2 regions of the Novosphingobium anseongense genome follow, and region 2 is predicted to be linked to the other one. Evidence: predicted binding sites of a transcription regulator. Region 2 holds the regulator's gene; the other holds the start of a gene.
What was found. Region 2 encodes LexA, which represses DNA repair genes until DNA is damaged. Its sites were predicted from a motif close to GTTCCNCNCTTGTTCT; they were not measured.

Region 1: the regulator LexA is predicted to act here: its motif matches at 7,014-7,029, upstream of recA (recombinase RecA).

What each region holds. Positions count from the first base shown of each region.
Region 1 covers NZ_JBBHJZ010000003.1:635,578-651,281, forward strand. Annotated here, with positions in the region: gene dapA (4-hydroxy-tetrahydrodipicolinate synthase) at 1-312, shown strand, start outside; gene WG901_RS17020 (alpha/beta hydrolase family protein) at 338-2,233, opposite strand; gene WG901_RS17025 (hypothetical protein) at 2,504-2,920, shown strand; gene smpB (SsrA-binding protein SmpB) at 2,994-3,476, shown strand; gene WG901_RS17035 (DUF2062 domain-containing protein) at 3,529-4,095, shown strand; gene WG901_RS17040 (PAS domain-containing sensor histidine kinase) at 4,092-6,500, shown strand; gene WG901_RS17045 (hypothetical protein) at 6,516-6,722, opposite strand; gene recA (recombinase RecA) at 7,102-8,175, shown strand; gene WG901_RS17055 (sensor domain-containing diguanylate cyclase) at 8,475-9,470, shown strand; gene WG901_RS17060 (hypothetical protein) at 9,572-9,886, shown strand; gene WG901_RS17065 (elongation factor G) at 9,953-12,049, opposite strand; gene WG901_RS17070 (diacylglycerol/lipid kinase family protein) at 12,243-13,175, shown strand; gene alaS (alanine--tRNA ligase) at 13,226-15,704, shown strand, end outside.
Region 2 covers NZ_JBBHJZ010000001.1:1,069,050-1,084,753, reverse strand. Annotated here, with positions in the region: gene WG901_RS05230 (coiled-coil domain-containing protein) at 1-2,219, opposite strand, end outside; gene WG901_RS05225 (Hpt domain-containing protein) at 2,289-2,591, shown strand; gene WG901_RS05220 (hypothetical protein) at 2,736-3,926, shown strand; gene WG901_RS05215 (hypothetical protein) at 3,929-4,876, shown strand; gene WG901_RS05210 (sensor histidine kinase) at 4,879-6,276, shown strand; gene WG901_RS05205 (citrate synthase) at 6,345-7,628, opposite strand; gene gltX (glutamate--tRNA ligase) at 7,647-9,083, opposite strand; gene WG901_RS05195 (ComEC/Rec2 family competence protein) at 9,112-11,445, shown strand; gene lexA (transcriptional repressor LexA) at 11,545-12,246, opposite strand; gene WG901_RS05185 (molybdopterin molybdotransferase MoeA) at 12,328-13,533, opposite strand; gene moaC (cyclic pyranopterin monophosphate synthase MoaC) at 13,530-14,015, opposite strand; gene trpC (indole-3-glycerol phosphate synthase TrpC) at 14,067-14,855, opposite strand; gene trpD (anthranilate phosphoribosyltransferase) at 14,852-15,704, opposite strand, start outside.

The DNA of each region.
Region 1 (15,704 bases), on a different contig from region 2:
CTGGCCCTGCCGTTCAACGCCGCGGGCGGCGTCGGCTGCATTTCGGTGACCGCCAACGTCGCGCCGCGGCTCTGCGCCGATTTCCAGGCCGCCTGCGCCGAGGGCGACCTCAAGAAGGCGCGCGAGCTCAACGACAAGCTCTATCCGCTGCACTACGCGATGTTCGAAGACGCCTCGCCGGGGCCGTGCAAGTACGCGCTGGCGCAGGTCCACGACTGGATCGGCGACGAACTGCGCCTGCCGCTGGTCGGTCCGAACGCTGCGGCGCGCCAAGCGGTCGACGCCGCGCTCAAGCACGCCGGCCTCGCCTGATTCGAACAAGCTATCCGGCGGACGATCAGTCGGCCGGGTTGTGCTGCGTCACGAAGCGCATCGCCGCTTCGAGCATCTGCTTGCGCGTTTCGGGGCGCGAGAGCCAATGGTCCTCCTGGCGCAGCACGACCAGCTCGTGCGGCTTGTCCGCGCGCTTCAGCGCGCCGGCCATGGCCGTGCTCTGGTCGAACCCGACCACCGTATCGTCCTTGCCGTGGATCAGCAGGATCGGCGCGTCGGCCTTGTCCGCCGCACGTCGCGGTGAGACGGCATTGAAGCCGGCCGGACTGCCCAGGCTCTCGATCAACTGCGCGCGGACCATCAGGTTGTCTCCGCTCGCGCTGTTCTGCTTGGAATAGAGGTCCGCAAGGTCGCTGACCGGCGCCACCGCGACGGCGCAGCGATAGAGGCCGTTCTGCAAGGTGACGCCGGCCAGAGCGGCATAGCCGCCATAGCTGGCGCCCATGATGCAGGCGCGCTTGGGATCGGCCACGCCCTGGCGCACCAGTTCCGCGAGGCCGTCGGAAAGGTCGGTCTGCATCTTGCGCCCCCACTGGCCGTAGCCCGAACGCATGAAGGCGGCGTCGCGATTGGTCGATCCGCGGAAATTGGGCTGGAACACGGCATAGCCGCGCGAGGCGAAGGCCTGGGCCCACCAGTCGAACGAGGCGGTGTCGTGCGCGTGCGGCCCGCCGTGCGGGAAGACGATCACCGGCAGGTTCCTGGCCGCGCGGCCGGGCGGCAGGGTGAGCACGCCGTCGAGTGCCGTGCCGTCGGCGGCCTTGTAGCTCACGGTCGAGATCGGCCCGACCTGTGCAGGCGCGATCGCGGGGCGTTCGGTCCCCGCCGAATCGGCCGCCATGCGTTTGAGATCGACGAGATGCCAGCTACCGCTGTCGCCGTTTCCGCTCGTCCGCACGAGGAAGTGGCCGAAATCGGGTGTCCAGTCCTCGATCTCGACGTGGAGCTTGGGAAAGGCGCGATAGACCTTGCGGAAGGTCGCCTGGGCGGCCGGGTCGAACAGCACGGCGTTGCCGCCGCTGCGGGGGAGATAGCCGATGATTCGCCCGTTGGTCTGATCGACGTAAATCCGCTCGAGCGTGACGCCGGGAAGGAATTCGCTGGCCGCGCCGCCCGCCAGTGGCGTTTCGAACCAGCGCCGTTCCTGCGTGTCCCTGTCGTCGGTGGCGTAGATCAGGCTCGTGCCGGCGGTACCGAGCGCGATCAGGCTGACGTCGCCTTGGCGATCGACGCCCGAGGCAATCGCGGCGCCCTGGCCGTTGTCGATCTGCCAGCGGCCCGAGGACGTGTCGATGTCGAGCACGGCAGCGGGTTTGCCGGCACTGTCGACCAGCCACTTGCGCCAGTGGCTTTCGCCGGGCGCATAGCCGATCTTGCGCGGATTGTTCGTCGCCAGGTCGACCGCGAAGAGCGCGGGGCGGCCGTGATCGAACTCCCAGCCGACCCGGCCGCGATCGCTGCGCTTGAGCTCGACACCGCCGTAGAAGCCGGTCCACTTACCGTCGACCAGCCGGGTTCCGTAGTTGCCGAAAGTGGCCTTCGCCAGCGATTGCGAGCGCGCGAAGACCAGCTCGGATTTCCCGCCGTCGAGCGGGATCAGGTAGACGCCGAACATCTCGGCCTTGTCGGTGGTGAACTCGGGGCCGAGGCGCTGGGTCGCGCTGGTCACGGCGGTGACCATGTTCTCGCCGGCCCAGTCGAGCGCGCGCAGCTTGGCTTCGCCGAGCCCGGTCGCGGCGCGGACCGCCTGATCCTCGATGACGGTCAGCTTGCGCTCGCCATGGACGCGGCCGATGATCGCCAGGCCCTTGCCGTTGGGCGACAGCGCCATGTGTTCGATCTCGGGCAGGTCGCCATAGGCTTCGAGCGGAGGGGCCGGCTCGGCCGACTGCGCGGCCATGGCCCAGGATGCGGCCAGGACTGCTATCGACGCTCTACAAGCGCTGGCAATCGACGGCGTTTTACGCCGCGCATTCATCTGAACCGGCATGAGTTCCTTCCGCGTGCTCCGGCGCGGGATCTGGCAAGTTTGCCAGCGGCGAACAAGCAGGGTTGCCTCCGAATGGGTGTCGATTGTCCCGCGCGCGTAGACGCTTTCGCAAGGACTTGCGGCATGGCGCCGCTGGCCCGACACTCTCCTGCGAATCACAAGAAACGCAGGAGAGAGTGCATGTCGGGAAACTGGACCACGCAAGCCGAGATCAGCAGCCCGCGCGCGCAGCGGGCCATGGCCTATGGCGACAAGATGGCCGCGATCGTCAACCGCAAGTCCGATGATGGCTGGGATGCGCTGCTGCCGCTGATCGACGCGGACCGCTTCGTGCGTCGCGGCAACGAGCGCACCGAGATGGACTGGCCGAGCTATCGCGCGATGCTCGAACAGTGGGGCGCGCACAGTCAGAAATACGAGAAGGACCTGCACCGCGCGAGCGAGGTGGGCAATCTCGTCTATCTCGACCTCGACGAGCGCGCGACCGCGGCCGACGGCTCGGTCAGTTCGCTGCGCTCGGTTTCGGTCTACGAGTTCGACGAGGCCGACCGTATCGTCGCGGTCGACGTGATCATGGGCTTCCACCAGCCGCAGTGACGGAGGTCGCGGGCGGATATTTGCGAAATCGCGCCTTTTACAAAGCCCTCGCGATCTCTACATCCGCCCGACCATGGCCCGTCCGCATCACGCAGAATTCGACAAGCAGAAGACCGTCGCCGAGAACCGGCGCGCGCGGTTCGACTATTTCATCGAAGACAAGTTCGAGGCGGGCATCATGCTCACCGGCACCGAAGTGAAGAGCCTGCGCTTCGGCGAGGGCTCGATCGCCGAGGCCTATGCCGAGATCCGCGGCGGCGAGGCCTGGCTGGTCAATTCGAACGTGCCCGAGTTCAGCCACGGCAACCGCTTCAACCACGAGCCCAAGCGCCCGCGCAAGCTGCTGCTCAACGCGCGCCAGATCGATCGCCTGCACGGGGCGGTCGAGCGCAAGGGCATGACGCTGGTGCCGCTTTCGATCTATTTCAACACGCGCGGCCGCGCGAAAGTGGAACTGGCCCTGGCCAAGGGCAAGAACACGGCCGACAAGCGCCAGACGGTCAAGGACCGCGACTGGAAACGCGAACAGTCGCGGATTATGCGGGATCACGGTTAAGGTTAACGTCAGTTGTCTCTGCGATAGCGGGGCCATGGCCACAGACGGAATCATGCAGAACAAATTTGTCTCCTGGCTGCATCGCACGATGCCCAAGCGCGAAGAGCTCGAAGCCAACCGCTTCGTCGCGCCCTTGGCGCGTCGGCAGGAGCTGTGGCGCTTCACCCGCCGCTCGGTTCCGCGCGGCGTGGCGGTGGGCCTGCTGATCGGCATTTTCGCGCTGATTCCCGGGGTCCAGATCGTCGGCGCTGCACTGATGTGCGTGCCCTGCCGCGGCAATATCCCGATCGCCGCGGCGATGACCTTCCTGTCGAACCCGCTGACGACGCCGCTGATCCTGATCGCCTCGGCCTATATCGGCAACAAGCTGGGTTTCCACGCCGACATCTCGACCCTGATGTCGATGGTCGAGCACAGCGCCGGCCTGCGCGAGTGGACGCGCTGGCTGCTGTCCGATGCGGCGCCCGCGCTGCTGATCGGCTTGTTCGTGATATCGGTGGTCTCGGCCGCCGTCGGCTATCTGGTCTCGTCGTTCTTCTGGCGCTGGTGGATCGGCCACAAGCGTCGCACGCGCCACGAAGCCCTCGTCGTCCCGCAACCGGCCGAATTGCTCGAATGAACGGCGAAGCTCCCGCGCGCAGACCGGCCGATTGGGCCATGGTCGCGGGAGCGCTCGCTCTCAGCCTGCTGCTCATCTGGGCGATCACCCGCGAACCGCTGGTCGCCGCCGCCTTTGCCGGCGGAATCGGCGTGCTCGGCGGAATCGGCTATGTCCTCACGCGCCCGCGTCCGACCGAGACCCAGACCGAATTCGCGCTGCCCGACTGGTCGGTGACCGTCGCCGCGATCGAGAATCCCGACATAGCGATTGCCATCATCGACCGCGCCGGCCGGCTGGTCTGCGCCAATGCGCGCTATGAAAATTGGTTCGGTGCCGGTCATGCACCGCCGCGTCTGCCGGTCGACGAAGCCTCGCTCGAACGCCTCGCCCGCGCCGCCCGTTCGGCCTGGCGCGACGGCCGCGGCGTCACCGATCTGGTCGAGAGCGCGCTGGCCGATTCGGGAGTCCATCGCTGGAAGGCCCAGGCCGAGCGTGTCGGTCGCGGTGACGATTTCCTGGTCTGGCGCTTCGTCCCGATTCTCGCCACCGATCCCGTCGCCGATCTCGTCCAGCATCTCGACGGCAAGCTCGGCCGCGCGCTCGACCGCGCGGGCTTCGCCGCGGCGATCGTCGATCCCGACGGCGTGATCCGCGCCGCCAGCACCGGCTTCGCCGCGCGGGCGCTCGGCGACATCCTCGCCTCGCCCGTGGGGCAGGATTTCGTCTCGCTGCTCCAGCAGGAGGAAAGCGACCGGATATCCTGGGCGCGCGAAGGCCGTCGCGGCAATCCGCTGACGCTCTACTACGTGCCCGTCGCCGATCCCGACCTGCCCGGCGAGCCCGATCCCGATACGACGCCTTCGCTGATGCTCGTCGTCGATTCGGGGGTCGGTCTCGGCGGTGGAACCACCGAAGTGAGCGCCGCGGCGCCGCATCTCGAGGCGCTGCTCGGTCAATTGCCGCTGGGCCTCGCGATGGCCGATCGCGACGGTCGCCTGCTGTTCGCCAATGCCGCCTTCCTGCGTGCCGCCGGTCGCGAGGGCGAGGCACCGCCGACCTATCCGACCGACCTCGTCGTGCGCGAGGACAAGGGCGCCTTGTCCGATTCGATCCGCCGCTATGGTCAGGGCCCGGCGACCGCGGGCGACATCGCCGTGCGGCTGGCCAGCCAGCCCGACGATCCGGTCTCGCTGAGCCTTGCCGGCGTGCGCGGGCTGGGCGAGGCGGCGGTGCTGCTGGGTCTGACCGACAGCTCGGAGGAAACCCGGCTCAAGCGCCAGGTCGCGCAGGCGACCAAGATGCAGGCCGTGGGCCAGCTCGCCGGCGGCGTCGCGCACGATTTCAACAACGTGCTGACCGCGATCCTCGGCACCTGCGACCTGATGCTGCTGCGCCATACGCCCGGCGATTCGGACTATGACGACATCCAGCAGATCCGCGCGAATTCGAACCGCGCCGCCTCGCTGACTCGCCAGCTGCTCGCCTTCTCGCGCCAGCAGACCCTGCGCCCCGAAGTGCTGCAGCTGCCCGACGTCGTCGCCGAGATATCGCAGATGCTCAAGCGGCTGATCGGCGAGAAGATCCAGTTCACCGTCACCCACGATCGCGATCTCGGCTCGGTCCGCGCCGATCCGTCGCAGCTTGGCCAGGTGATCATGAACCTGATCGTCAACGCGCGCGATGCCATGTTGCCGCGTGGCGGCAGTCTGAGTCTCTTGACCAAGAGCGTCACCGCCGCCGACGTGCGCGGCATGCGCAGCGAGATCGTGCCCGTGGGTGACTACACGGCGCTGATCGTCGAGGACACGGGCTCGGGCATTCCGGCCGAGAACCTCGGCAAGATCTGGGAGCCGTTCTTCACCACCAAGGAGCAGGGCAAGGGCACGGGCCTCGGTCTTTCGACGGTCTACGGCATCGTCAAGCAATCGGGCGGGTTCATCTTCGCCGACAGCGAGGTGGGCCGCGGCACGCGCTTCACGATCTACCTGCCCGTCCATCACGGCCCGCCGGCGAGCGCGGCCGTGGTCGTGGCGCCGCCGCCGAGCGCCTGGGCCGGGGGCGGGACGATCCTGCTGGTCGAGGACGAGGACACCGTGCGCATGGTCGCCGAGCGCGCCCTGGCGCGGCACGGTTACAAGATCACCACGGCCTGCGATGGCGAGGAGGGCCTCGAAGCGGTCCAGAGCGGCGGGCAGTTCGACCTCGTCGTCAGCGACGTGGTGATGCCGAGCATGGATGGGCCGGCGATGGCGCGCGAGATCCGCAAGCTCGTGCCCGATCTCCCCGTGCTGTTCATGTCGGGCTATGCCGAGGAGCAATTGCGCCGGCAGATCGACATCGAGAACGTGCACTTCATTCCGAAGCCGTTCTCGGTCCAGCAGATTTCCGACAAGGTCGCCGCGGTCCTGGCCGCGGGGCGCTAGACCCGCGCCATACGGTCAGCGGCGAGCGTTGCCGCTGCGCTTGAGCACGATGTCCTGGACGAAGAGGAACAGCTCGAAACCGCCGATCGCGGCAAGCATCAGCGGCAGGATCGGCGACGGGGCGAGATCGAGTGCGAGCCCGCCGAAATAGAGCACCGCGATCAGCAGTCCCGTCGCGGCGGCCCAGGCGCGCATCAGTTCGAAAAGGGAAAGCGACTTCACGGGCGATCTCCAGATGGACGACGCGAGGGCTCGCGGAAAAAGCGTGCTGCTGCGCGGATTCCCGACGGACACCCCTGGGATGCCCCTGTCCGCACGGTCCGCTGCAGCAGCGAGACGGCCCCTATGGACGATGCCGGCGCGAGTCCATGCGACCGGCCGCATGTTGCGACCAAGGTCTAAGGGCTTGGCGCGATTTATCTTTCTCAGGTGCCGCGCAAGCGACGGCGCCGATTGCCGCATGCCCTAGACCGTCGCTCGATCACCGATTCGCCGACATCCGCAAAATTTTTTGTTCTCCTCTTGTTCGGTGAGAACAAACGCGATACATAATGCCTCGGTTGACCTTCCCGGTCGGTGCTCTAGGCAGGAGGACGTGAAAATGGCTGCTCAGCTCAAGCTGATCCAGGAAGGCAAGGAAAAGGACTCCATGGACCGTCAAAAGGCGCTCGAAGCAGCGCTGGCTCAGATCGATCGCGCTTTCGGCAAAGGCTCCGCGATGAAGTTGGGCTCGAAGGAGACGATGCAGGTGGAGGCGATCTCCACCGGGTCGCTCGGACTCGACATCGCGCTCGGTGTCGGCGGCCTGCCGCGCGGTCGCGTGATCGAGGTCTACGGCCCAGAAAGCTCGGGCAAGACCACGCTGGCGCTCCACGTCATCGCCGAGGCGCAGAAGACCGGCGGCACCGCCGCTTTCGTCGACGCCGAGCACGCGCTCGATCCCGCCTATGCCAAGAAGCTCGGTGTCGACATCGACGAACTGATCGTCTCGCAGCCCGACACGGGCGAACAGGCGCTCGAGATCGTCGACACGCTGGTGCGCTCGAACGCGATCGACGTGCTCGTGGTCGACTCGGTCGCCGCGCTCGTCCCCCGCGCCGAGATCGAGGGCGAGATGGGCGACAGCCACGTCGGCTTGCAGGCACGTCTGATGTCGCAGTCGCTGCGCAAGCTCACCGGCTCAATCAGCCGTTCGCGCTGCATGGTGATCTTCATCAACCAGCTGCGCATGAAGATCGGCGTGATGTACGGCAATCCCGAGACGACGACGGGCGGCAATGCGCTCAAGTTCTACGCCTCGGTCCGTCTCGACATCCGCCGCACCGGCCAGATCAAGGACCGCGACGAGATCACCGGCAACGCCACGCGCGTGAAGGTGGTCAAGAACAAGGTGGCGCCGCCGTTCAAGCAGGTCGAGTTCGACATCATGTACGGCGAGGGCATTTCGAAGATCGGCGAGATTCTCGACCTCGGCGTCAAGGCCGGCATCGTCGAGAAGTCGGGCGCCTGGTTCAGCTACGATTCGATCCGCATCGGGCAGGGCCGTGAGAATTCGAAGACCTATTTGCGTGAAAATCCCGAAGTTGCCGACCGTCTGGAAGCCGCCATTCGCGGTCGCACCGACGGTCTTGCGGAGGAGATGATGGCAGGCCCGGACGCGGACGACGACATCTGACCCTTCAAGGAACGTCGCCCGGCAACCCCGGAGGCGTTCGAGGAAACGGGACCGGTGCGGGCCGCGAGTGGCCGCACCGGTCCTTTCCGTTTGGGGACCGCGCTCGAGGACCGGAACTCGGGTGCGCGATCGTCATGCCGATCCTTAGACTTTGGTCGAATGCGGTCTTTTGCAGGGCATGAGGTAAGCAGCCGGTAAGTACGTTTTGTTAGTCCGGGTCGCTAACGGAATATGGTTGCAGACGATCGCTGGACTGCGATGCGACGGACCGAGATGCCGTGGATGGAACGGTGATGCCAATGCCGGATGACAAGCTGAACGACGAAGCGGGCCGCCTCGCGGCGCTCGCGCGTTACGACATTCTCGACAGCCCGGCCGACGGCGCCTTCGATCGGATCACCGAACTTGTGCGGGCCGTGCTGGGGGTGCCGATCTGCGCGGTGTCGCTGGTCGATACCGATCGCCAGTGGTTCAAGTCGCATCCCGGCGTCGACGCGTCGGAAACGGCGCGCGAGATCGCCTTCTGCGATCACACGATCCGCGGCCGCGATGCGATGATCGTTTGCGATGCCACGCAGGATTCGCGCTTTCGGGAAAATCCGCTCGTCACCGGCGAACTCGGCATCGCCAGCTATGCCGGCGTGCCGCTGGAAACCCCCGACGGCTATAACATCGGCACGCTCTGCGCGATCGATACGCGGCCGCGCGATTTCGATCCGGGGCAGATCGCGATCCTCAAGAGCCTGGCGGCGCTCGTCGTCGATCAGCTCGAACTGCGCAACATGGCCGACCGCGATTCGCTGACCGGCGCGCTGACCCGCCGTGCCTTCGTCGCAGAGGTCGACAGGAAGATCACCCTGTTCGACCGCGGCCAGCGCCCGGCCGCACTGGTGATGCTCGACATCGATCATTTCAAGCGGGTCAACGACACCCATGGCCACGCCGTGGGCGACAAGGTCATCCGCGCCGTGGTCCAGGCCTGCCAGGGCACGCGTCGCCCCGCCGATACGCTGGGCCGGCTCGGTGGCGAGGAATTCTGCCTGCTGCTGGCCGAGACGACCGAGGCTGCCGCCATCCAGGCTGCGCAGCGCTTCTGCTATGGCCTGCGCAACCTCGTCATCGACAACGATCCGCCGCTGCGGGTTACCGCAAGCTTCGGCGTCGCCGCGATCGGTGCGGATCGCATGACCGCCGATCTCTGGCTCGCTGCCGCCGATTCCGCTCTTTACGAGGCCAAGCGCAATGGCCGCAACCGCGTCGCCGTGGCGCCGCTGGTCGAGACGCGCGCGGCCTGACGCGTTCCGCTGAAACGATCGCTCCGAACCCGAGGCATCCCCCGCGGCGCGTGCCGCCAATTCGCCGCAATCCGATGGTCTCCACGCCGCGTGGAGGTTCCATGCCCGCAGATGCTGTCCCCGTTCCGATAGAAGCACCGGCCCCGGTCGGGCCAAGCATTACCGGCCGGTTCAACGTGCTCGGCCCGCCGGTCAAGCCGCGCTGTCCGCCGTCGCCGAACGGTGAGATCGTGGTCTGCGCGCAGAACAACGAGCAGTTCCGCCTGCGGCCATTGCCCGATCGTTACGAGCAGAAGGAGGGACCGCCCGAACTCAAGCTCGGCGAAAACGCCAGTGCCAAGGTCGAGGTCGAGCGCGGAGGCGTCGGCGGCGTCATCAGCAACCGTGTGATGATGAGGATGAAGCTGAAGTTCTGACGGTCACAGCCGCAAGGCGCAGGGCACGGGGAGCGCGATCCCCACGCCCTGCCAGGTCCGTTTCTCTCAGGCCATCTCGGCGACCCTTGCCTTGACCACGTCGTCGGCGTGCTTGCCCGCCAGTTCCTGCAGATGGTCGAACGTGGCGCTGAAGCTCGCCAAGCCCTGGCTCAGCGAGCGCAGCTCGGCATCGAGCCCGTGCAGTGCGGCCTCGGGCAGCAGGGCTTCGACCCGATCCCACCGCGCCCAGTCGGGATGCGGCGCGAGGCCGAGAATCTGGCCGCGTCGGCTCGACAGCACCGAGCCCACCTTCGAACCTGTCCCCGCCGGTGCATCGACCGTCACCTTGCAGATCGGCTCGAGCAGATAGGGCGCCGCCGCCGCCAGCGCCTCGCCCATCGCCATGCGCCCGGCCACACGGAAGGCGAGTTCGGACGAATCGACCGAGTGGAACGAGCCGTCTATCAGGGTCACCGCGACATCGACCACGGGAAAGCCCAAAGGTCCTTTCATCATCGCATCGCGCACACCCATTTCGACCGCGGGAATGTACTGCTTGGGGATTGCCCCGCCGGTGATCTTGTCGTCGAAGCGGAAGCCTTCGCCGGCGGCGAGCGGGCGAATCTCGATCACGCAGTCGCCATACTGGCCGTGTCCGCCCGACTGCTTCTTGTGCCGGCCGCGCTGGCTGGCCGGCTTGCGGATCGATTCGCGGTAGGCGATCCGCGGCGCGCGGGTGTCGACCGCGACGCCGTAACGCCGCTGCAGCCGCCCGAGCACGACCTGGAGATGATCGTCGTTGACCCCGCGCAGCAGGGTTTCGTGCGTCGCATCGTCCTGCGACCACTGCAGCGCCGGATCTTCCTCGCAGAGCCGGTGCAGTGCCGTCGAGAGCTTGACGTCGTCCTTGCGGTCGCGCGTGGTGATGGCGATCGCCGCGTTGCGCGCCGGATATTCGACGAGCAGCGCCGAAGTGCAGCTCGCACCCTTGCCCGGCAGCAGCATGCCGCTGCGCGCTGCGTCGACCTTGGCGACGGCGACGACGTCGCCGGCCGAGGCGGCGTTCTGCTTCGCGGTCTTGTCGCCCTGAAGGAAGAACAGCGAGCCCGTGCGCGCCGGCTCGCCGCCGACGGCCAGTTCGTCGCCTTCGTTGATGCCGCCGCTCTGCGGGCCGATCACGCGGCCGAGCGCGAGCCGACCCATGGCGCCGCCATTGGCGATCTTGAACACGTGGAGCGCGGTGCCGCCCTCGATCCCGAGGCGCGCGGCGACGGCTTCGGGGCCAGGGGTCTCGTGCCGCAGCAGCTTGAGCAGCCGATGGACGCCGCCGCCGGTCAGCGCCGACCCGAGCACCACGGGAACGACCTTGTTGTGGGCGGTGTCTGAGGCGAGGTCGGCCATGACCTGCGCGGTGTCGGGCGTTTCGTCCATGAGCAGCGCTTCGAGCAGCGCGTCATCGAAATCGGCGAGGGTTTCGAGCAGGTGCGTGCGCTCTTCGTGCTCGCGCGCGATCATGTCCTGGGGAATGTCGACGCGTTCGGATTCCTGGCCGGGCCGGTAGCGATAGGCGCGCTCGAGCGCGAGATCGACATAGCCGGTGACGCGATCGCCTTCCTGGATGGGGATCTGGCGCAAGGCCAGCGGCTCGCGGCTCATCGGCTGGAGTTCGGCGATCAGATCGCGCACCGCGCCGGCGCGGGCGTTCTCGATCTTGTTGACGAAGACCGCGTGCGGCACGCCCAATTCGTCGAGCCGGCGCAGAATCGGCTCGGCGAGCGCGGCGCGTTCGGGCGCGGGATCTACCACGACCAGTGCCATGTCGGACGATTGCAGCGCGGAGAGGCCGTCGGCCGCGAAGCCCGCGCCGCCCGGCATATCGATCAACGCGAAGCGATCGCCGAGATAGTCGAAATGCATGAGGTTGATCTCGGTCGAGCCGCGGCGTGCGCGCGCCTCGGGGCTGGCGTCGCCGACGGTCGTGCCCGCCTCGACACTGCCCTGCCGCGTGATCGCGCCACTCGCGAACAAAAGCGCCTCGGCGAGACTTGTCTTTCCCGTGCCCGCCGGACCCACCAGCGCGATCGCGCGGGCCTGGGATCTGGCCTGGGGGGCACGGGCCGAACTGTTGCCGTGCAGGATACCTTTGGATGTCATGCTGCCCATCGTCGCCTCCTCTCGTGTGAAGGCGCGTCGGCGCATATCTTGCGCTCGATCGCGCAAAGACGGAACGACGATGCTCTGCCTGTCTGCGGTGAGTCGCAAGCGAAATCTATTGAATGCGGCGGCCAGGCTTCGTACCTTGTCAGGCTCCGGCGCGAGGAACAGAATCGGCTCGCGGCGCATTGTGGCGAATGTCATGGCAAGCACGCTTCCAGTGCTGATCAACCGTACCGGCGGAACTGCGGCGGCGCTCGGCGATTCGCTCCGCGCGAAGGTGGAAGAGGCCTTCGTCGCAACCGGCCGCACGATCGAGCTCGAACTCCTTGACGGTGCCGATATGGCAGAGGCGGTGCGCAGCCATCGCGGCAAGCCGCGCGTGGTCGTCGGCGGCGGTGACGGCACCTTGGGTGGTGCCGCTGCGATCCTTGCCAATTCCCCGACGGCGCTGGCGATCCTCCCGCTCGGCACGCGCAACCATCTCGCCCGCCAGCTCGGCATTCCGCTCGATCTGGAGCAGGCAGCCGCGGTGGCGGTGGACGGGCAGCGTCGCCGCATCGATCTGGGCAGCGCCGGCGACCGTGTCTTCGTCAACAACGCCTCTTTCGGCATCTACACGCGCTTCGTGCGTCAACGCGAACAGGTTTCGGGGCCCAAGTGGCTCGCCTCGATCCCGGCGACCTGGCACGTGCTGCGCAACATGCGCGCGCAGCATTTCATGCTCGAGATCGATGGCGGTGCGCGCGCGATCACGACGCCGCTGCTGTTCGTTGGCAACAACCAGTATTCGATCGAGCCCGGCCAGTTCGGTGAGCGCGAGACGCTCGAGGACGGGCAGCTCTCGGTCCTCGCCGTGGCCGCGCAGGCGCCGCACAACCTGATCGGTTTCGCCGCGCGCGCCGTCGTCGGCCTGGCGCACCCCGAGCGGGATTTCGCCGAATGCGCGAACGCCACCGAAGTGGTGATCGACGGGCAGGGCTGGATCGAGGGCGCCTTCGACGGCGAGCTCGAATGGCTGCCGCTGCCGCTGACCCTGCGCAGCCTGCCGCGGGCGCTCGGCGTGGTCACGCCCCGGGAAAGTGCATCGTCGGACCAGAATCTGTTCAAGATTCACGATTCCCGGACACACTGATCGCGGCTTCCGGCTTGTCGGCCCCGCGCGGCTCGCTTATCGGCGAATTCATGACTTCGACCAACGAAATCCGCCGGTCCTTCCTCGACTATTTCGCGGCCAATGGCCACGAGGCCGTCCAGTCGGCACCGCTCGTTCCGTACAACGACCCGACCTTGATGTTCGTCAATGCGGGCATGGTCCCGTTCAAGAACGTCTTCACGGGGCTGGAGACGCGCGCCGTGCCGCGCGCGGCCTCGTCGCAGAAGTGCGTGCGCGCGGGTGGCAAGCACAACGATCTCGACAATGTCGGCTATACCGCGCGGCACCACACCTTCTTCGAGATGCTCGGGAATTTCTCCTTCGGCGATTACTTCAAGGAACAGGCGATCACCCACGCCTGGACCCTGCTGACGAAGGAATGGGGCCTGCCCGCGGACAAGCTGACCGCGACGGTCTACCACACCGACGACGAGGCCTTCGACCTCTGGCGCAAGATCGCCGGCCTGCCCGAGGAGCGGATCATCCGCATTCCGACCTCGGACAATTTCTGGTCGATGGGCGATACCGGCCCCTGCGGCCCCTGCTCGGAAATCTTCTTCGACCACGGCGATCACATCTGGGGCGGCCCTCCGGGATCGCCGGAAGAGGACGGTGACCGCTTCATCGAGATCTGGAACCTCGTGTTCATGCAGTTCGAGCAGCATGCCGACGGCACGCGCACCGATCTGCCGCGTCCGTCGATCGATACCGGCATGGGCCTCGAACGCGTCGCCGCCGTGCTCCAGGGCGAGCACGACAACTACGACATCGACACCTTCCGCGCGCTGATCGCCGCTTCGGAAAGCCTGACCGGCGTGAAGGCCGAGGGCGAGACCCAGGCCAGCCATCGCGTGATCGCCGATCACCTGCGCTCGACCTCGTTCCTGCTCGCCGACGGCGTGCTGCCCTCGAACGAGGGCCGCGGTTATGTGCTGCGCCGGATCATGCGCCGCGCCATGCGCCACGCGCACCTGCTCGGCGCGAAGGATCCCTTGATGCACCGCCTGGTGCCCGCGCTCGTCGCCGAGATGGGCCAGGCCTATCCCGAACTCGGCCGCGCGCAGCCGCTGATCGAGGAAACGCTCGAGCGCGAGGAAATCCAGTTCCGCCGCACCCTGACCAACGGGCTCAAGCTGCTCGACGAGGCGACCGGCGGCCTGGGCGAGGGCGACAGCCTGCCCGGCGAGACCGCTTTCAAGCTCTACGACACCTATGGCTTCCCTTATGACCTGACCGAGGACGCGCTGCGCGCCCGCGGCATCGCGGTCGACAAGGATGGCTTCGACGCTGCCATGGCGCAGCAGAAGGCGGCGGCGCGCGCGGCCTGGAAGGGCTCGGGCCAGGCGGCCGACGGCGAGGTCTGGTTCGACATCGCCGAGCGCGAAGGCGCGACCGAGTTCACCGGCTACACCTCGACCAGCGGCGAGGGCCAGGTCGTCGCGCTGATCAAGGACGGCAAGGAAGTCGACAGCGCTGTCGCGGGTGACGACGTCGTCGTCCTGACCAACCAGACGCCGTTCTACGGTGAGAGCGGCGGTCAAAGCGGCGACAGCGGCACGATTTCGACCAACGAAGGCCTGCGCCTTACGGTCGGCGATACGTCGAAGCCGCTGGGCCGGCTGCACGCGCACCAGGCCAAGGTCGAGAGCGGCACGATCCGCAAGGGCGACGCGGTCCAGCTCATCGTCGACGTCGAGCGTCGCGACGCGATCCGCGCCAACCACTCGGCCACGCACCTGTTGCACGCGGCGCTGCGCAACCGCCTGGGCGGCCACGTTACGCAGAAGGGCTCGCTCGTCGCGGCCGATCGCCTGCGCTTCGACTTCTCGCATCCCAAGGCGCTCACCGACGAGGACATCGCCGCGGTCGAAGCCGAAGTGAACGGCGAGATCCGCCACAACGAGGCCGTCACCACGCGCCTGATGACCCCCGACGACGCGATCGAGGCCGGCGCCATGGCGCTGTTCGGCGAGAAGTACGGCGACGAGGTCCGCGTGCTGTCGATGGGCCGTGCGAACTTCGGCGACAGCGGCAAGACCTATTCGGTCGAGCTCTGCGGCGGCACCCACGTTACCGCCACGGGCGACATCGGCGTGTTCCGCATCGTCAGCGAAAGCGCGGTCAGCTCGGGCGTGCGCCGCATCGAGGCGCTGACCGGCGAGGGTGCGCGCCAGTGGCTCGTGGCCCGCGAGGACGCGCTCAAGGGCGCCGCGAGCCTGCTGCGCACGACGCCCGAGGACGTCGAGACGCGCGTCGCCGCGCTGCTCGACGAGCGCCGCAAGCTCGAACGCGAACTGGCCGACGCCAAGAAGGCGCTGGCGCTCGGTGGCGGCGGTGCCAAGGCCGAGGCGGCCGACGAAGAGGTCGGCGGCGTGACATTCTCGGGCCAGGTGATCGACGGGCTCGACGCCAAGGAGCTGCGCGGCCTGCTCGACCAGGCGAAGCAGCGCATGGGCTCGGGCGTCGCCGTGATCATCGCGGTCAACGAGGGCAAGGCTTCGATCGCGG
Region 2 (15,704 bases):
TCGCTGCCGAGTTGGCGGGCGAGGGCGGACACGGTGGTGGCGCCGCTCTCGCCGAAGCCCGCGATGGCCTTCTGGGTCGAGTCCGCAAGCGAATCGAGCGCGAACGCGAGCTGTATGCGCGTCTCGTGGGCGAGATGCGTCGATTGGCTGGCGATCGCCGCAAGCTGTTCGCGCAAAGTCGCCAGCGTTTCGCCGTGGAGCGAGCCGGCCTGTTCGAGCTCCTGCTGCAATCGCGCGAGTTCGGCATAGGTGCGCTGGAGATTGGCGTTGGCTGCTTCGATCGTATCGGCGATGTTCATGCCGCGCGCATCGGTTTCCTGTGCCGCCTCGCGCAGCGCGGTCATCCGCGCCTCCAGCCCGGAAAGCTGAGCCTCGCCGCCTCCGAGCACGCGGGGGAGCTCGTCTCGGCTGTGTTTGACGCTCGCCTGGATCAGTTCGAGCAGGCGCACGCTGCTGTCGGTCAGGGCGGCGATGTCGCGATCGGTGCCTGCCAGTGCGGTGCGGCTTTCGCCGAGACGTTCACCGAGCGTGCGCAGGCTATCGCCGATCGAGGATTGCGCAGCCTCGCCGTGGGCGACGATCTCGGCGGTACGGCTCTCGAATTCGGTGAGCTGGGCCGTGATTGCCCGGCCTTGGGCAAGAACCGTCGCGCCGTGCTCTTCCTGCCGCGTGAGACGCTCGGCCATCTCCATGTCGATTGCGGCGAGGTTCTGGCGCAGGCGATCGGCCGCCTGCTTCTCCAGGGTTTCCTGCCGCGCGTGACGGTCGGCGATCTCGGCATCGAGGGCCGCCACGCGTTCGCGCAAGTCCGCCGTGGCGGCGGCATCGATCTCGCCGTGGCGTTCGCGGCTCGAGGCGGCGAGGAAGTCTAGCGCAGCCAGATGCTCGCGCAGGCGCGTGGCGGCGGCGTCTTCGGCGGCGATGGTCTCGGCCTGGCGCTTGTCGAGCTCGGCGGCGAAGCGCGAGGCCTGGTCCAGCGTCTGGGCTTCGAGTTTGTCGAGCTCCTCGCGGATCGCGCCGGTGCGGGCCTGGCGGGCCTCGATCGCGTCGATCTCTGCCTGCTGAAGCTCGGTCAGCGCGCCGTTCAGCTCCTCGCGCATCCGCGCGATGCTGGCTTCCCAGCCTTCGAGCGCGCGGCTCTCGCCCTCGCGCAAGGCGCGGGCAATGGCATTGCCCTCGTCGCGCAAGGCGGTCAGACGCGCGCGCATCGAGGTCAGGCTCTCGGCCTCCTCGCCGTCGAGCCGCTGACGGGTCTGCTCGAGCTCTTCGGCCATGGCCGAAGCGCGCGTGCGGATCGCGGCGAGGGCCTCGACCTCGTGACTGTCGAGCTGGGTGCGGAACTCGGCGCCGCGATCGCGGAACTCGCTGAAGCGCGCGGCGGTGAGATTGGCGAACTGATCGGCATGCTGCGAGAATTCCGAGATGGTCTCGTCGACGAGACCGCGCAGGACGTGGACCTGCCGCTCGCTGGCCTGGCCGAACTCGTTCAGTTTCTTGAAGCCGTTGATCATCTCCTGGAGCTGGCCGTGGGCGGTCCGGCCGGCATTGCCGATGTTGTTGGTGACGTCCTTGGCCGAGCTGGCGATCACCGGCAGCTGGCCGCGCAGCTTCTCCATGTTGTCGAGCGCGGCCGAGCTGACCGTGCCGATCGTCTCGACCCGCGCATGGTTGTCGTGGATCAGGCCCTGGAGGCGGTCGGCCTCGGTCGAGAGGCGATCGGCGGCGAGGCGGCCCAAGGTCTCGAGATCGCGCGATTGCGCGGCGATGAATTCACGCGCGAGGCTGAGCTCGCGATTGACCGTCGACAGCCGCGTCTCGAGCAGCGCCGATTCCTGCGAGAGCACGCGCGCCGCATCGCCGAAGCGCAGGGCCTCGCTGCGGCTGTTGCGCAGCAGGACGAGCGCGGCGACGGCGATCAGCAGGACCGGAACGGCCCAGTCGCGGAGCAGCGCGATCGCCTCGCTCGGAGCCAGTCGCACGGTCAGGCGTTCGCTGACGGCCCATCCGAAATAACCGGTCCAGCCGATCAGGAGCGCGACGCCGATTGCCGGAAGTACCCAGCGGAAACGCGGGCGCTCTACAGGGTCGGTATCGTCCCAGCTCGTATCCGCCGGCTCGGGCGCCGCGCTTTCCGCGGCTTCCTCGGTCAGCAGAATTTCCGCGTCGGGCGTTTTTGCGCTCGAAGCGTCGAAGGCGATGATGCGTGTTTCCCCGGCCATTCTCCCTGAATACCACGGTTATGCACAGGATAAACCCCACCTTAACCCTGTGGCCCTAGGCTTCTGTGGATGGCTTACGAAGCGGGAACCCTCGATGCCACTCTGGCCGCTGCGGCGGGTAACGATCCCGCGCTTTTCGCGGAGCTGCGCGTGGCCTTCGTCGAGAGCCTGACCCACCAGCTCGACCTGCTGCGCCGCGCGCGCTGTGACGGCAACTGGCAGATCGCCGCGCTTCGTCTCAAGGGCCTGGCTGCCAGCTTCAACGCCGAAAGGCTCATGGTCCTGGCCGACCAGGCGATCGACACCGCGCCGGGTGATCCCGTTGCCGTGCGCCGGATTCAGACCTTCCTCGACGAGTTCGCCGCCGCCTGACATTCCGCCAGGCTCGCCCGTGCCGATCGAGCCCGTGCCAGTCTAGAACGCAGCCGCGGCAACGCGCGCTTGGCACCCGCCCAGGCTTTGCCTAGAACCTCCGTAACTGCCCGGAGAAGCCCGCTGCGCGTCGCCCTGCTTGCCATGATCGAACCCGCAGGGACGGGGCAGAGCGCGCCGCGCGCGTTCCTTCACGTCGGCGGAGCGACGCTGGCGCGGCATCAGCTCGGCATAGCCCTGGCGCTCGAATGCCAGCGCGTGGTCTGCATCGCGCGCGAAGTCACGCCGCCGCTTATCGCGCTTCAGCAGGATGCCGAGAAAGCCGGGGTTCGCCTGCACGTCATTCCCGGGCCACGTGCGCTGGCCGGGCTCGTCACGGCCAACGACGAGTTGATCGTCTTCACCGAAGGCCTGCTCGCCGCGCCGCAAGAGGCGATCGCCCTGCTCGAACAGGGGCATTCGGTCCTGGTCCAGCCGATCGAGTCCGGTCTTGCCGCCGGTTTCGAACGGATCGACATCAACCATTCGGCCGCAGGCGCCATGCGCATCCCCGGCCGCCTGGTCGAAGCGCTGGGCGATCTGCCCGCGGACTTCGACATTCCTTCGGCATTGACGCGCATTGCCCTCCAGTCGGGCGTGGCCATGCAACTCGTGCCCGCGACGGCGCGCGAGGGCGCGCGCTGGAAGCTCGTTCACGACGAGGGGGAAGCGCACGAGATCGAGGACGCCTGGATCCGCCTGCACATGGGCGAAGGCGAAATGCCGACCCCGGGCATCATGCTGTCGCGGCTCGGCGTATTGGCGATCGGGCCGTCGCTGCTGCATGCCGGCAGCGGCTGGGGACTGGTGGCCCTGGGCGCCGTGGCGATCATGCTGCTGGCACTCGGCGCGGGCTGGTTCACCTATTCGGGAATAGCGCTCGTGCTCTGCGCGGTCGCCTGGACGTTGCGCCGGGCTTCGGGACTGCTCGAAAGGGTCGAACACGATTCGCTCAAGCTCGGCAAGGCGCCGATTTCTGGGGAGACCGTGCTTGGCTGGCTGCTCGACCTGGAACTGATCGTGGTGATCGTCTGGAGCGCGCCGTTGCCCCCGTGGGATTCGCTGCTGGCGCACGTGTTTCCGCCGTTCATCCTGATTGCCCTGGCCCGTCTGCTGCCGCGCGTGCTGCTGCGTGGCTGGATCGCCTGGCTAGAGGATCGCGCTCTGCTGGCCCTGATCCTGGCGTTGGCCGCCTTCTTCGGTGTCCTGATCGATGCCGTGCAGGTGCTAGCGATGCTGCTCGCCTTGGCCGCTTTGCTGCTTTCGGCCGGCAAACCGCAGATAACACGGGCTTAACCATGGACGGCTATAGCGGGCTCATGAGCGATGCGGCGGCCACTCCCCGAGCGACGGATCCGGTGGAATCGCGCCTGCGCGGTGCGCTCGATCAGGGCGACGTCGTGCTCGGCACGGTCGCGCCGGTGCTGCGTCATTTGCTGGCCAGCGACGACAGCGGTCTTTTCGGAGACGCCATTCTCGCGCGTGTGCGTGGGATGATCGGCGACGTCGCGCGACAACTGCTGGCCCGTATCGAGGGTGGTGAGGGCGATGTCGCGGCGCTGACCCTTGCTCTCACCGACAATCCTGCCTTCCTCAGGCACGTTCACGCGCTGGTGCTCGAATGGCACCTGACCGAGCTGCTCCAGGCGCGGCTCGCGCTCGATCCCGTGCTCTCGCCGCTGCTCCAGGCGCTCGTCGCCTCGTCCGATGAGACGACGGCGGCGCTGGCCATGAAATTTCTCGCCGCCCAGGCCCGGTTCGGTCAGGCGCAGCGGCGCATGCGGCTGGCGCTCGCTGAACTGCCGGGCGATCTGCTCCATCTGGCGCTCGTGGCCTTGCGGGGCGTGGCCGGCGGTACCGCCGAGGCCGATCAGCGCGTTGCCGCTGCCGAAGTCGCGATCCGCGCCGACTATGACGAGGCGCGCAGCCGGCTCGGCCTGTTGTCGCGGCTGGTGACGGGCATGGGTGCCGGTGCCGTGGCGGCGCTGTCGTTGCACCACGCCGGAGCTGCCATCTTCCTCACCGCGCTCGCCGCATCGGCGCGGCAGGACCGCGATCTCGCGACGCTCGCCACGAGCGAGACGCAGCGCACGCGTCTCGCGCTCGCGCTCTGCGCCGCGGGGCTCAAGCCCGAGGCGATCGAGGAACAACTGCTTGCGCTCGATCCCGACGCCGAACTGCCCGAGGGCATCGACCGGCTCGCGCCCGATCGCGCCGCAGCGCTGATCGCCGGGGCAGGACACTGACCGTGTCCGGAGGACTTCCCGCACCGCTCCGCGCGATCAGCGACGGCGCCGACATGCTGGTATCGGCCGACAAGGCCATCGCGGCCTTGCAACTGCGCTGCGGCGGCGAATTGCCGGGTACGATCGCGGTTCCGGCTTTGCTCGAAGTCGTGCGCAAGGCGCGCCGCTACGGTCTCAAGCTCGCGCGGACGATCCAGGCGCAGGACGGTGCCAGCGCAATCACCGCCTGGGTCGAGGTCGAGCCACTGCCCGGCACCGATGCCGGCTGCGAGATCCTGCTGCGCAACTGGCATGCGACGCCGCTCGCCGCCGAAGACCCTGCCGAGATCGACGAGCGTCGTGGCGAGATCGACCGCCACGTCGCCGAATTGACCGCACGTCTCGATGCCGGTCAGCGCGTGTTGACGGTCGAGGCGGAAGCTCCCGATCTCGTCGCCCTGGCCGCAGCCATGGAAGCCGGCTTCGGCCGCCCCTGGACCGACTTCATCACGATTGCCGGCAACAGCCATTCGCAGCCGCTGCACTGGCGCCTGCTCGATGGCGCCGACGTCGAGGTGCCGGGATCGTCGCGACGCTGGCGTGCGAGCCTGTTTCCGCAAGCCGGCCCCGGTCGCGAGCCTGCGGGCTTCGAGCTCTGTCTGGTTTCGCCCGAACTGCCGGCATTGCCGCCCGAGCCCGATGCCAAAGGCTCGGCAGTGCGTCATCGCCTGCTCGGCCGCGACGTCGCGCCGGTCCTGCGTCAGCCGATCGCGCGGATCATCGCCAATGCCGAGACGATCCATTCGCGTCTCGCGGGTCCGATTTCGGACGACTATGCCAACTATGCCGCGGACATCGCTTCCGCGGGGCAACATCTGCTGGCGCTGATCGAGGATCTGACCGATCTCGAAGTGGTCGAGGCCGACGACTTCTCGACCGCACCCGATCGCATCGACCTCGCCGACGTCGCCCGCCAGGCCGCGGGTATCCTCGGCGTTCGGGCGCGAGAGAAGCGCATCGCGCTCGACGCACCGCGCCCCGGCGAAAGCCTCCCCGCCGTGGCCGAATTCCGTCGCGTGCTGCAGGTTCTGATCAACCTCGTGACCAATGCGATCCGCTACTCGCCCGAGGATTCGCAGGTCTGGATTCGGCTCGAGGATTCGATCGATGCCGGCCCGGGCCGCGTACGCGTGGTCGTCTGCGATCAGGGGCCGGGGCTGTCCGAAGCGGACCAGGGCCGCATCTTCGAGAAGTTCGAGCGGCTCGGCCGCAGCGGCGACGGCGGCTCGGGCCTAGGGCTCTACATCTCGCGCCGGCTGGCGCGCGCCATGGGCGGCGAACTCAGCGTCGAGAGCGCATCGGGGCAGGGCGCCCGCTTCATCCTCGACCTTCCGGCCGCGCCGGACGGTTCCCAGAACTAGCTTCGCAAAAGAAAAAGCCCCCCGTCGCGCGGCGACGGAGGGCTTGAACTTGGCCTGCGCCGATCGGCTTAGCGCTTGTCGACCGGGATGTAGTCGCGCTGCGCCGGGCCGGTGTAGAGCTGACGCGGACGACCGATCTTCTGGCCGGGATCGCTGATCATTTCGTTCCACTGCGCGACCCAGCCGACCGTGCGGGCGAGTGCGAAGAGCACGGTGAACATCGTGGTCGGGAAGCCGATCGCCGAGAGGATGATGCCCGAATAGAAATCGACGTTCGGGAACAGCTTCTTCTCGATGAAGTAGGGATCGCTGAGGGCGATCTCTTCGAGGCGCATTGCCGTCTCGAACAGCGGATCGTTGACCTTGAGCGCGTCGAACACCTCGCGCACGGTCTGCTGCATGACCGTCGCGCGCGGATCGTAGTTCTTGTAGACGCGGTGGCCGAAGCCCATCAGGCGGAACGGATCGTTCTTGTCCTTGGCGCGGGCGATGTACTCGGGGATCTTGTCGGGGGTGCCGATTTCCTTGAGCATCTCAAGCGCCGCCTCGTTGGCGCCGCCGTGCGCCGGGCCCCAGAGGCAGGCGATACCGGCCGCGATGCAGGCGAAGGGATTGGCGCCCGACGAACCGGCGAGACGCACGGTCGAGGTCGAGGCGTTCTGCTCGTGGTCGGCGTGGAGGATGAAGATGCGGTCCATCGCCTTTTCGACCGCCGGGATCACCTCGTACTCTTCCGCGGGCACGCCGAAGGTCATGCGCAGGAAGTTGCCCGTGTAGCTCAGCGAGTTGTCGGGATAGAGCATCGGCTGGCCGACCGAATACTTGTAGGCGGCCGCGGCGATCGTCGGCATCTTCGCGATCAGGCGGTGCGAGCTGATCTTGCGATGCGTCGGGTCCGAGATGTCGGTCGAATCGTGGTAGAACGCTGAAAGTGCGCCGACCACGCCGCACATGATGGCCATCGGGTGCGCGTCGCGGCGGAAACCCTTGTAGAAGCTCATCAGCTGCTCGTGCAGCATCGTGTGGCGCGTGATCGTGCGATCGAAGTCCGACAGTTCCTGGGCCGAAGGCAGTTCGCCGTTCAGCAGCAGATAGCTGACTTCCATGAACGAGCTGTTCTCGGCGAGCTGGCCGATCGGATAGCCGCGGTGGAGCAGAACGCCTTCGTCACCGTCGATGTAGGTGAGCGCGCTTTCGCAGCTCGCCGTCGAGGTGAAGCCCGGGTCATAGGTGAACTTGCCCGTCTGGCCATAGAGCTTGCGGATATCGATCACGTCCGGACCGATCGAGCCGCTCAGGACCGGATAGTCGAAATCCTTGCCGTCGGTGCTCAGTTTAGCTTGATTGCCCAAGTGCCTTACTCCTCAGATTTATTCTGCTTCGGCCGGCGCGGCCTGGGCGGCGATGCGCGCCAGGCTTTCTTCCCGACCGAGCAATGTGAGAACATCGAAAATGCCCGGTGACGTCGTCTGTCCCGTCAGAGCCGCGCGCAGCGGCTGGGCGAGCTTGCCGAGGCCCAGGCCGATCTCTTCGGCCATCGCCTTGAGACTGGCTTCGAGGCCTTCGCTTGTCCAGCCGTTTTCGGCCAGCAGGCGGTCCTGAATGCGGGCCAGAAGCGCGCGCGCCTCGGGCGTCAGCAGCGCTTCGGCCTTCGCATCGAGCGTCAGCGGACGCTGCGCGAAGAGAAACACCGCGTTGGCCGCGAGCTCGTTGAGGTCCTTCGCGCGGACCTTGAGCACCGGCATGGCGCGCGCCAGCAGCGCGAGATCGGGCGTGCCCCCAACCTTTTCGGCGAGCTTGGCGCCGACCAGTTCGGCGAGGCGCGCGTCGTCGGCCTCGCGGATGTAGTGGCCGTTGAGGTTGAGCAGCTTGGCCGTGTCGAAGCGCGAGGGGCTCTTGCCGACATGGTCGATGTCGAACCACTCGACGGCCTGCTCGCGGCTGATGATCTCCTCGTCGCCGTGGCCCCAGCCGAGGCGCAGCAGATAGTTGAACAGCGCCTCGGGCAGCAGACCGAGCTCGTCGCGATAGGCGTCGACGCCCAGCGCGCCGTGGCGCTTCGAGAGCTTGGCGCCGTCCGAGCCGTGGATCAGCGGCACGTGGGCATAGATGGGTACGTCCCAACCCATGCCGTGGATGATCGAAAGCTGGCGGAAGGCGTTGTTGAGATGGTCGTCGCCGCGGATGACGTGGGTGACGCCCATGTCGTGATCGTCGACGACGACCGCGAGCATGTAGGTCGGCGTGCCGTCCGAGCGGAGCAGCACGAAATCATCGATCTCGGCATTGCTGACCGTGACGCTGCCCTGGACCAGGTCCTCGATCACGGTCTCGCCTTCGCGAGGGGCCTTAATGCGCACGACCGAAGGGGCGCCGGCGGGCGCGGTGGCAGGATCGGCATCGCGCCATTCGCTGTCGATGCGGAAGGGGCGACGCTCGGCCTGGGCCTGCTCGCGGCGCGCGGCCAGCTCTTCGGGCGTCAGGTAGCAGCGATAGGCGTGACCGGAATCGAGCAGCGTCTGCGCGACTTCGGCGTGGCGCTCGGACCGGGCGAACTGGAACGTGGCGGGCTCGTCGCCGTCGAGGCCGAGCCAGCGCAGGCCGTCGAAAATCGCCTCGATCGCGGGCTCGGTCGAACGGGCGCGGTCGGTGTCTTCGATGCGAAGCAGATACTTGCCGCCGTGATGGCGGGCGAACAGCCAATTGAACAGCGCGGTGCGCGCGCCGCCGATGTGGAGATAGCCGGTGGGCGAGGGCGCGAAACGGGTAACGACCGTCCGTGCGTCCTTGCCGCTAGCGCTTGCCATCTTCGCTCCTTCCTGCCCAAACTCTTGCATGCTCGAGAGTGCCGCTGTCTCTGACGAAACGGCCCCGGAGTCGAAGGGCGACCTCGCCCGGGGCGCTGCACTGCAACATCGCCCTTGGCGCAGCCGAAGCGGCTTGTCCAGCGTGCCCGACGCGGTCGAGCGATTTCTTGGCACGGCCGGGTTCGAACGCGGTCCCTGGCTGGCCGTGGCCTTCGCGGCCGGCATCGCGCTCTGGTTCCTGCTGGCGAACGCGTGGCAGTGGCTGGCCCTGCTCGCCACCTGCGGCGCGCTGACCATGGCAAGCCTGGCGGGCTTCGCGCGCGACGGACGCTTTCCCTATCTGCGGCTGGCAATGATCGCGCTCGCCCTGCTGATCGCGGCGGGTTGCGCCGTGGTCTGGAGCAAGTCCGAACTGGTCGGTGCGCGGCCGATCGAACGGCCGCTGGTGACCGAACTCTCTGCCTTGGTGCTCGACCGCGAACCGCGCCCCGCCGAGGACCGGGTACGCCTGTTGCTGGCGACGCGCGAGCCTGAGACCGGGCGCGCGATCCGCGTGCGCGTGTCGTTGCCGCTCGCCGAGGATCGACAGGACCTGAGTTCGGGCGCGCGGATACGGCTGAGAGCGCGGCTGATGCCGCCGGCACCGCCGATGCTGCCGGGCGCCTACGATTTCGCGCGCACCGCCTGGTTCTCCGGAATCGCGGCGACGGGTTCGGTACTGGGCACGGTGACCGTGATCGAACGCGGATCGGGCGGCGGCTGGCTCGAACGGGCCCAGGCGCGGCTGTCCGCGCATGTCCGCAGCCGGCTCGATGGCTCGGCTGGCGCGATCGCAACCGCTTTCGCCAGCGGTGACCGCGGTGCGATTTCCAAGGCCGACGACGAAGCGATGCGCGACGCCGGGCTCAGCCACCTGCTGTCGATCAGCGGGCTGCACGTGAGCGCCGTGGTCGCGGCGGTCTACCTGATCGCCCTGCGTCTGTTCGCGCTCTGGCCCTGGCTGGCGCTGCGCGTCCGGCTGCCGCTTTTCGCAGCGGGAGCCGGTGCGGGTGCGGGCATTTTTTACACCTTGCTGACCGGGGCCGAGGTTCCGACCGTACGCTCGTGCATTGGCGCGGTGCTGGTACTCGTGGCGCTGGCGCTGGGCCGAGAGCCGCTGTCGATGCGGATGGTCGCGGTGGCAGCCTTCTTCGTCCTGTTGTTCTGGCCCGAGGCCGTGGTCGGCCCGAGCTTCCAGATGAGCTTCGTTGCGGTGATCGCGATCGTTGCGCTGCACGGCGCGGCGCCGGTGAGGGCATTCCTCGCGCCGCGCGAGGAGGGCTGGTATACGCGGCTGGCGCGCAACCTGGCGATGCTGCTCGTCACGGGCGTGGTGATCGAACTGGCGATCATGCCGCTCGGCCTGTTCCACTTCCACCGCGCCGGCGTCTACGGCGCTCTCGCTAATGTCGTCGCGATCCCGCTGACGACCGTGGTGACGATGCCGCTGATCTTCTTGGCGCTGGTGCTCGATCTCGCCGGTCTCGGCGCGCCGGCCTGGTGGCTCACTGGGCAGTCGATCGACGTGATGCTCGCGCTCGCGCACTGGGTCGCGGCGCAGCCCGGCGCGGTGACGACCATGCCCGCCATGGGGCGTGGCGCGATCGCGCTGTTCGTTGCGGGCGGGCTCTGGCTGGCGCTGTGGCGCGGGCACCTGCGGCTGTGGGGGTTGGCACCGGTGCTGGTCGCGACAGTGTCACTCGCTTTCCTGCGCCCGCCCGACATTCTGGTCTCGGGCGACGGGCGTCATGTCGGCATCACGGGAGTGGACGGCGGCGGGCTGCTGGTCCTGCGCGAACAGAAGAGCGAATTCGTTCGCGACAACCTCACCGAACTCTCGGGCATGGACGGCGAACTGCGGCTGCTCGAGCAATGGCCGGGCGCGCGCTGCAATCGCGACTTCTGCGCGGTCACGCTGCCGCGGGCCGGGCGCGAATGGCATCTGCTGATCGGCCGCGGGCGTGACCGGGTGGCCGAGCGGCAACTGGTGGCCGCCTGCGACCGCGTCGATATCGTAATTTCCGACCGCTGGCTGCCGCGCAGCTGCCGTCCGGCCTGGCTCAAGGCCGACCGACGGACGCTGGAGCGGACCGGTGGACTGGCGATCGATCTGGCGGAGCGGCGCGTGACCACGGTCGTCGAAACGCAGGGCGAGCACGGCTGGTGGCGCAAGCCGGAAGATCGGCCGTGGGTCCGGCCCGCAAGCGGGCGTGGCGAAACTCAAGCCGCCAAAGCTTTGCCTGCAATCCTTGTCGCCCCTGAAAATGTAGGGACCCAGCCAAGCTCCCGTCCTGAAACGGAGGGTGCGTCGAGGCGCCCTTAGATGGCCCCCTGCCTTCGCACGGGTGACGATCGGATAGAGTGCCTGGAGAAGGGTGCTTCGAGAATTATCGATGAGGCGGCGGCAGGCCGCCGTTCCCCATCAGTGATACCGCCGCAGCAGTCCCGCCAGCTTGCCCTGAACCTCGACTTCGCCATCGCGATAGATCTGCGGCTCGTAGGCCGAGTTCGCCGGATCGAGACGGACCAGGCCCTTCTCATGATGAAGGTACTTGAGCGTCGCTTCCTCGCCGTGGATCAGCGCCACCACGATCTCGCCGTCGCGCGCGGAATTGGTGCGGCGGATCAGCGCGAAGTCGCCGTCGAGAATGCCTGCCTCGATCATCGAGTCGCCCGAGACCTCGAGCGCATAGTGCTCGCCGGGGCCGAGCAGCGCGGCAGGAACGGGCAGCATCGACTGGCCTTCGAGCGCCTCGATCGGCACGCCTGCAGCGATGCGGCCGTGGAGCGGGATCTCGATGACGTCGTTCGCCGGCTCGGGCCGCGGCGCCGGGGCCGCGGGCTTGAGTGCGGTCAGCGCGGAGTTGCTGTTGGCTGCGGCGCGGGTCGTGGTCTTGGCGGTCGTCACGTCCTCGGGCTGCTTGAGCACTTCGAGCGCGCGGGCACGGTTGGGCAGGCGGCGGATGAAGCCGCGCTCCTCGAGCGCCGAGATCAGCCGGTGCACGCCCGACTTCGACTTGAGATCGAGCGCTTCCTTCATTTCCTCGAACGAGGGGGAAACGCCGCTCTCTTCGAGGCGGGTCTGGATGAAGCGGATCAACTCGTGCTGCTTGCGCGTCAGCATCCTGCAGTCTCCCCTTGAAGCTCAAATAGGCGGAAGTTCAGTGAACGAATGCGGAACAATTAAGAAACGATTCGAGTGCCGTCAAGCAATTCCGCCATTCTCCAGCAAGTAGGCCGTGACCGTGTCGCCAGTCTCTCCAGCGGGTTCATGAGCGGCGCGGTCGATCAGTGCGTTACTGGCGGCGAGCGGGGCTATCGCACCGCTGTCCTGGATCGCCTGCGGTGTCACGCTTTCGCCATCCCACACCGCGCGCAGGAATTCGCGCCGCGCTCCGCCGGCACGCATGGGGGCTGCCAAACGGGTGCGAATCCGCCGCGGCAACGGCTGGGCAGCGCCGAGCAGCGCGCGCAGCAGCGGTAGCAGGAACAAATAGGCGGTGACGTGGCTCGACACCGGATTGCCGGGTAGTCCGAGGATGATCTGCTTGCCCCGGGTAGCGACGAGGATCGGCTTGCCCGGCTTGATCGCGACGCGCCAGAAGTCGAGTTCGGCACCCCAGGCGAGCAGGGCCGGGCGAACGAGGTCGTGATCGCCGACCGAAGCGCCGCCGCTGGTGACGACGACGTCGGCCTCGGCCGCGCGGTCGAGCGCTTCCGCCATGGCCTCCATCGAATCGGGTACTGGGCCCACACGCTCGACGTCGCATGACAGCGCGCGCGCCATCGCCGATAGCATGACGCCGTTGCTGGCCGGAACCTGGTGCGGCGCGCAGCTTTCGAGGTCGACCGCGAGCTCGTCGCCGCTGTCGAGCACGACGATGCGCGGCCGACGGCGCACGGCGACATGGCTATGCCCAGCGGAAATCGCGAGCGCCGCCTGGGCCGGGCCGATATGCAGGCCCGCGGTCAGTACCTCTGTGCCGAGCGCGAAATCGAGCCCGCTGCGGCGGATGTGCTTGTCCGCCGGGATGGGTGCTTCACCGGTCAAGGTGATGCGGTCGCCTTCGCGCGCAATGTCCTCCTGGAGGATCACCGCGCTCGCGCCGGCGGGCATCACCGCGCCGGTCGAGATGCGCGCGGCGCCGCCGCGGCGGACTTCGCCCGCGAACGGATGGCCCGCGGCGCTTTCGCCGATCACCTGCCAGGGGCCGGCCATGTCGCCGGCAGCTACGGCATAGCCGTCCATCGCCGAGAGATCGGTCGCCGGATGGGTACGCCGGGCGCCGACGGGTTCGGCGAGATAGCGGCCCAACGCACTGTCGACGTCGACGCGCTCGATCGGCAACGGCGTCGCCAGCGCGAGCAGGCGCGCCTGGGCTTCCTCGAGCGGCAGCGGCGGTGGCTTCACAGGTCGGCTGCCCGCCAGTCGCCCGACTTGCCGCCGCGCTTCTCGATCAGGCGAACCTGGTCGATGATCATGCCTTTGTCGATCGCCTTGGCCATGTCGTAGATCGTGAGGAGTGCGATCGAAGTCGCTGTCAGGGCTTCCATTTCCACGCCGGTCTTGGCCGTCAGCGAGGCCGTGGCGGTGGCACGGACACCGTCATCCTCGAAAGCGAAGTCGAGCGTCACGGCATCGAGCGCCAGCGGGTGACAGAGCGGGATCAGTTCGCCGGTCTTCTTCGCCGCCATGATCCCCGCAATACGCGCCGCGGCGATGACGTCGCCCTTGGGCACTTCGCCCTGGCGGATCGCTGCGAGCGCTTGGGACGACATGCGAATCCGGCCCGAGGCCACTGCCACGCGCTGGGTTTCTGCCTTGCCGCCGACATCGACCATGCGCGCATGGCCGTGTTCGTCGAGATGGGTGAGCTTGGTGCTATCGGTCATCGTGCGCGCAGCGAAGCAAGGTGCCGTGCGCGGCGCAAGAACAAATGCGCATCAACCCTCAAGCAAGGCTCGCGTCGCCGCGGCGACATCGGCCTGGCGCATCAGGCTCTCGCCGACGAGAAAGGTCCGCGCGCCGCAGGGGGCGAGGCGGAGAAGGTCGGCGTGGCTGTTGATGCCGCTTTCGCTCACGAGCAGGGTGCCTTCGGGCATCAGCGGGGCGAGGCGTTCGGTCGTGCCGATGTCGGTGATGAAGCGCTTGAGATCGCGGTTGTTGACGCCAATCAGACGGGATTTCAGCGAAGTAGCGCGCGCAACTTCATCTTCGTTGTGAACTTCAACGAGAACATCCATGCCGCGTTCGAGCGCGGCCGCTTCGATTTCGGTCATCTGCGCATCGCTCAGCGCTGCGACGATGATCAGGATCGCGTCGGCGCCGATCGATCGGGCTTCGGCGACCTGCCAGGGATCGACCATGAAATCCTTGCGCAATACCGGCAGATCGCAGGCATTCCGGGCGGCGATCAGATAGTCTTCGTGACCCTGGAAATAGGGCGCGTCGGTCAGGACCGAGAGGCAGGCGGCGCCACCGGTCTGATAGGCGCGGGCATGATCTGCGGGTTGGAAGTCTTCGCGGATCAATCCCTTGGAGGGTGAAGCTTTCTTGATTTCGGCGATCAGCGCGAAGCCGTTCGCGGCCTTGGTTTCGAGCGCGGCGCGGAAACCGCGCGGCGCGGACTGCGAGGCTGCGCGCGCATCGAGATCGGCGAGCGAGGCCAGAGCTTTGCGCGCCGCGACTTCGCCGCGCTTGGTGTCGCAGATTTCGGTGAGTTTGTCGGTCATTTCGTCGTCGCGATCCAGCAGTCGAGCAGCGATTTTGCGAGACCCTTGTCGATGGCCTCGGCGGCTTCCTCCACGCCCTCGCGCCAGCCCTCGACCTCGCCGGCGACGATCAGCGCGCCTGCGGCGTTGAGCAGGACCGCGTCGCGGTAGGGGCCTTCTTCGCCCATGAGCAGGCGGCGCAACGCCTCGGCGTTGTATTGCGGATCGCCGCCGCGGATCGCCTCGACGGGCGCGGCAGGCAGGCCGGCATCAGCGGCGGTCACGCGCTGCATGACGAAACCGGTCGAGCCGACCGCGGCGATCTCGTTGCCGCCGGCGAGGCTGAGCTCGTCGAGGCCCTCGTCGCCCGAGATCACGAAGCTGCGGTCGGTGCCGAGCCGAGCCAGCGCCTCGGCGTAGATCGGCACATAAGCCGGGCGCGCGATGCCGACGAGTTGGCGCGAGACCCCGGCGGGATTGGCCAACGGGCCCATCAGGTTGAAGATCGTGCGCCGGCCCAGGGCCTTGCGGATCGGCATGATCCGCGCCGAAGTCGGGTGATGCTTGGCCGCGAAAAGGAAGCAGATGCCGAAGTCAGCGAGCGTTGCTTCGGCGGTCTCGGCGGCGCGGTCGAGATCAAGGCCGAGCGCTTCGAGCGTGTCGGCGGCGCCGGCCTTCGACGAGGCGGCACGGTTGCCGTGTTTCGCCACGGGCACGCCGCAGGCGGCGACGACCAGCGCGACCGCGGTCGAGACGTTCAGCGTGTGGTGGCCGTCGCCGCCCGTGCCGCAGACGTCGATGGCATTTGCGGGGGCCGCGATCGGGATCACCCGCGCGCGCATGGCACGGGCCGCGCCGGCGATCTCGCTG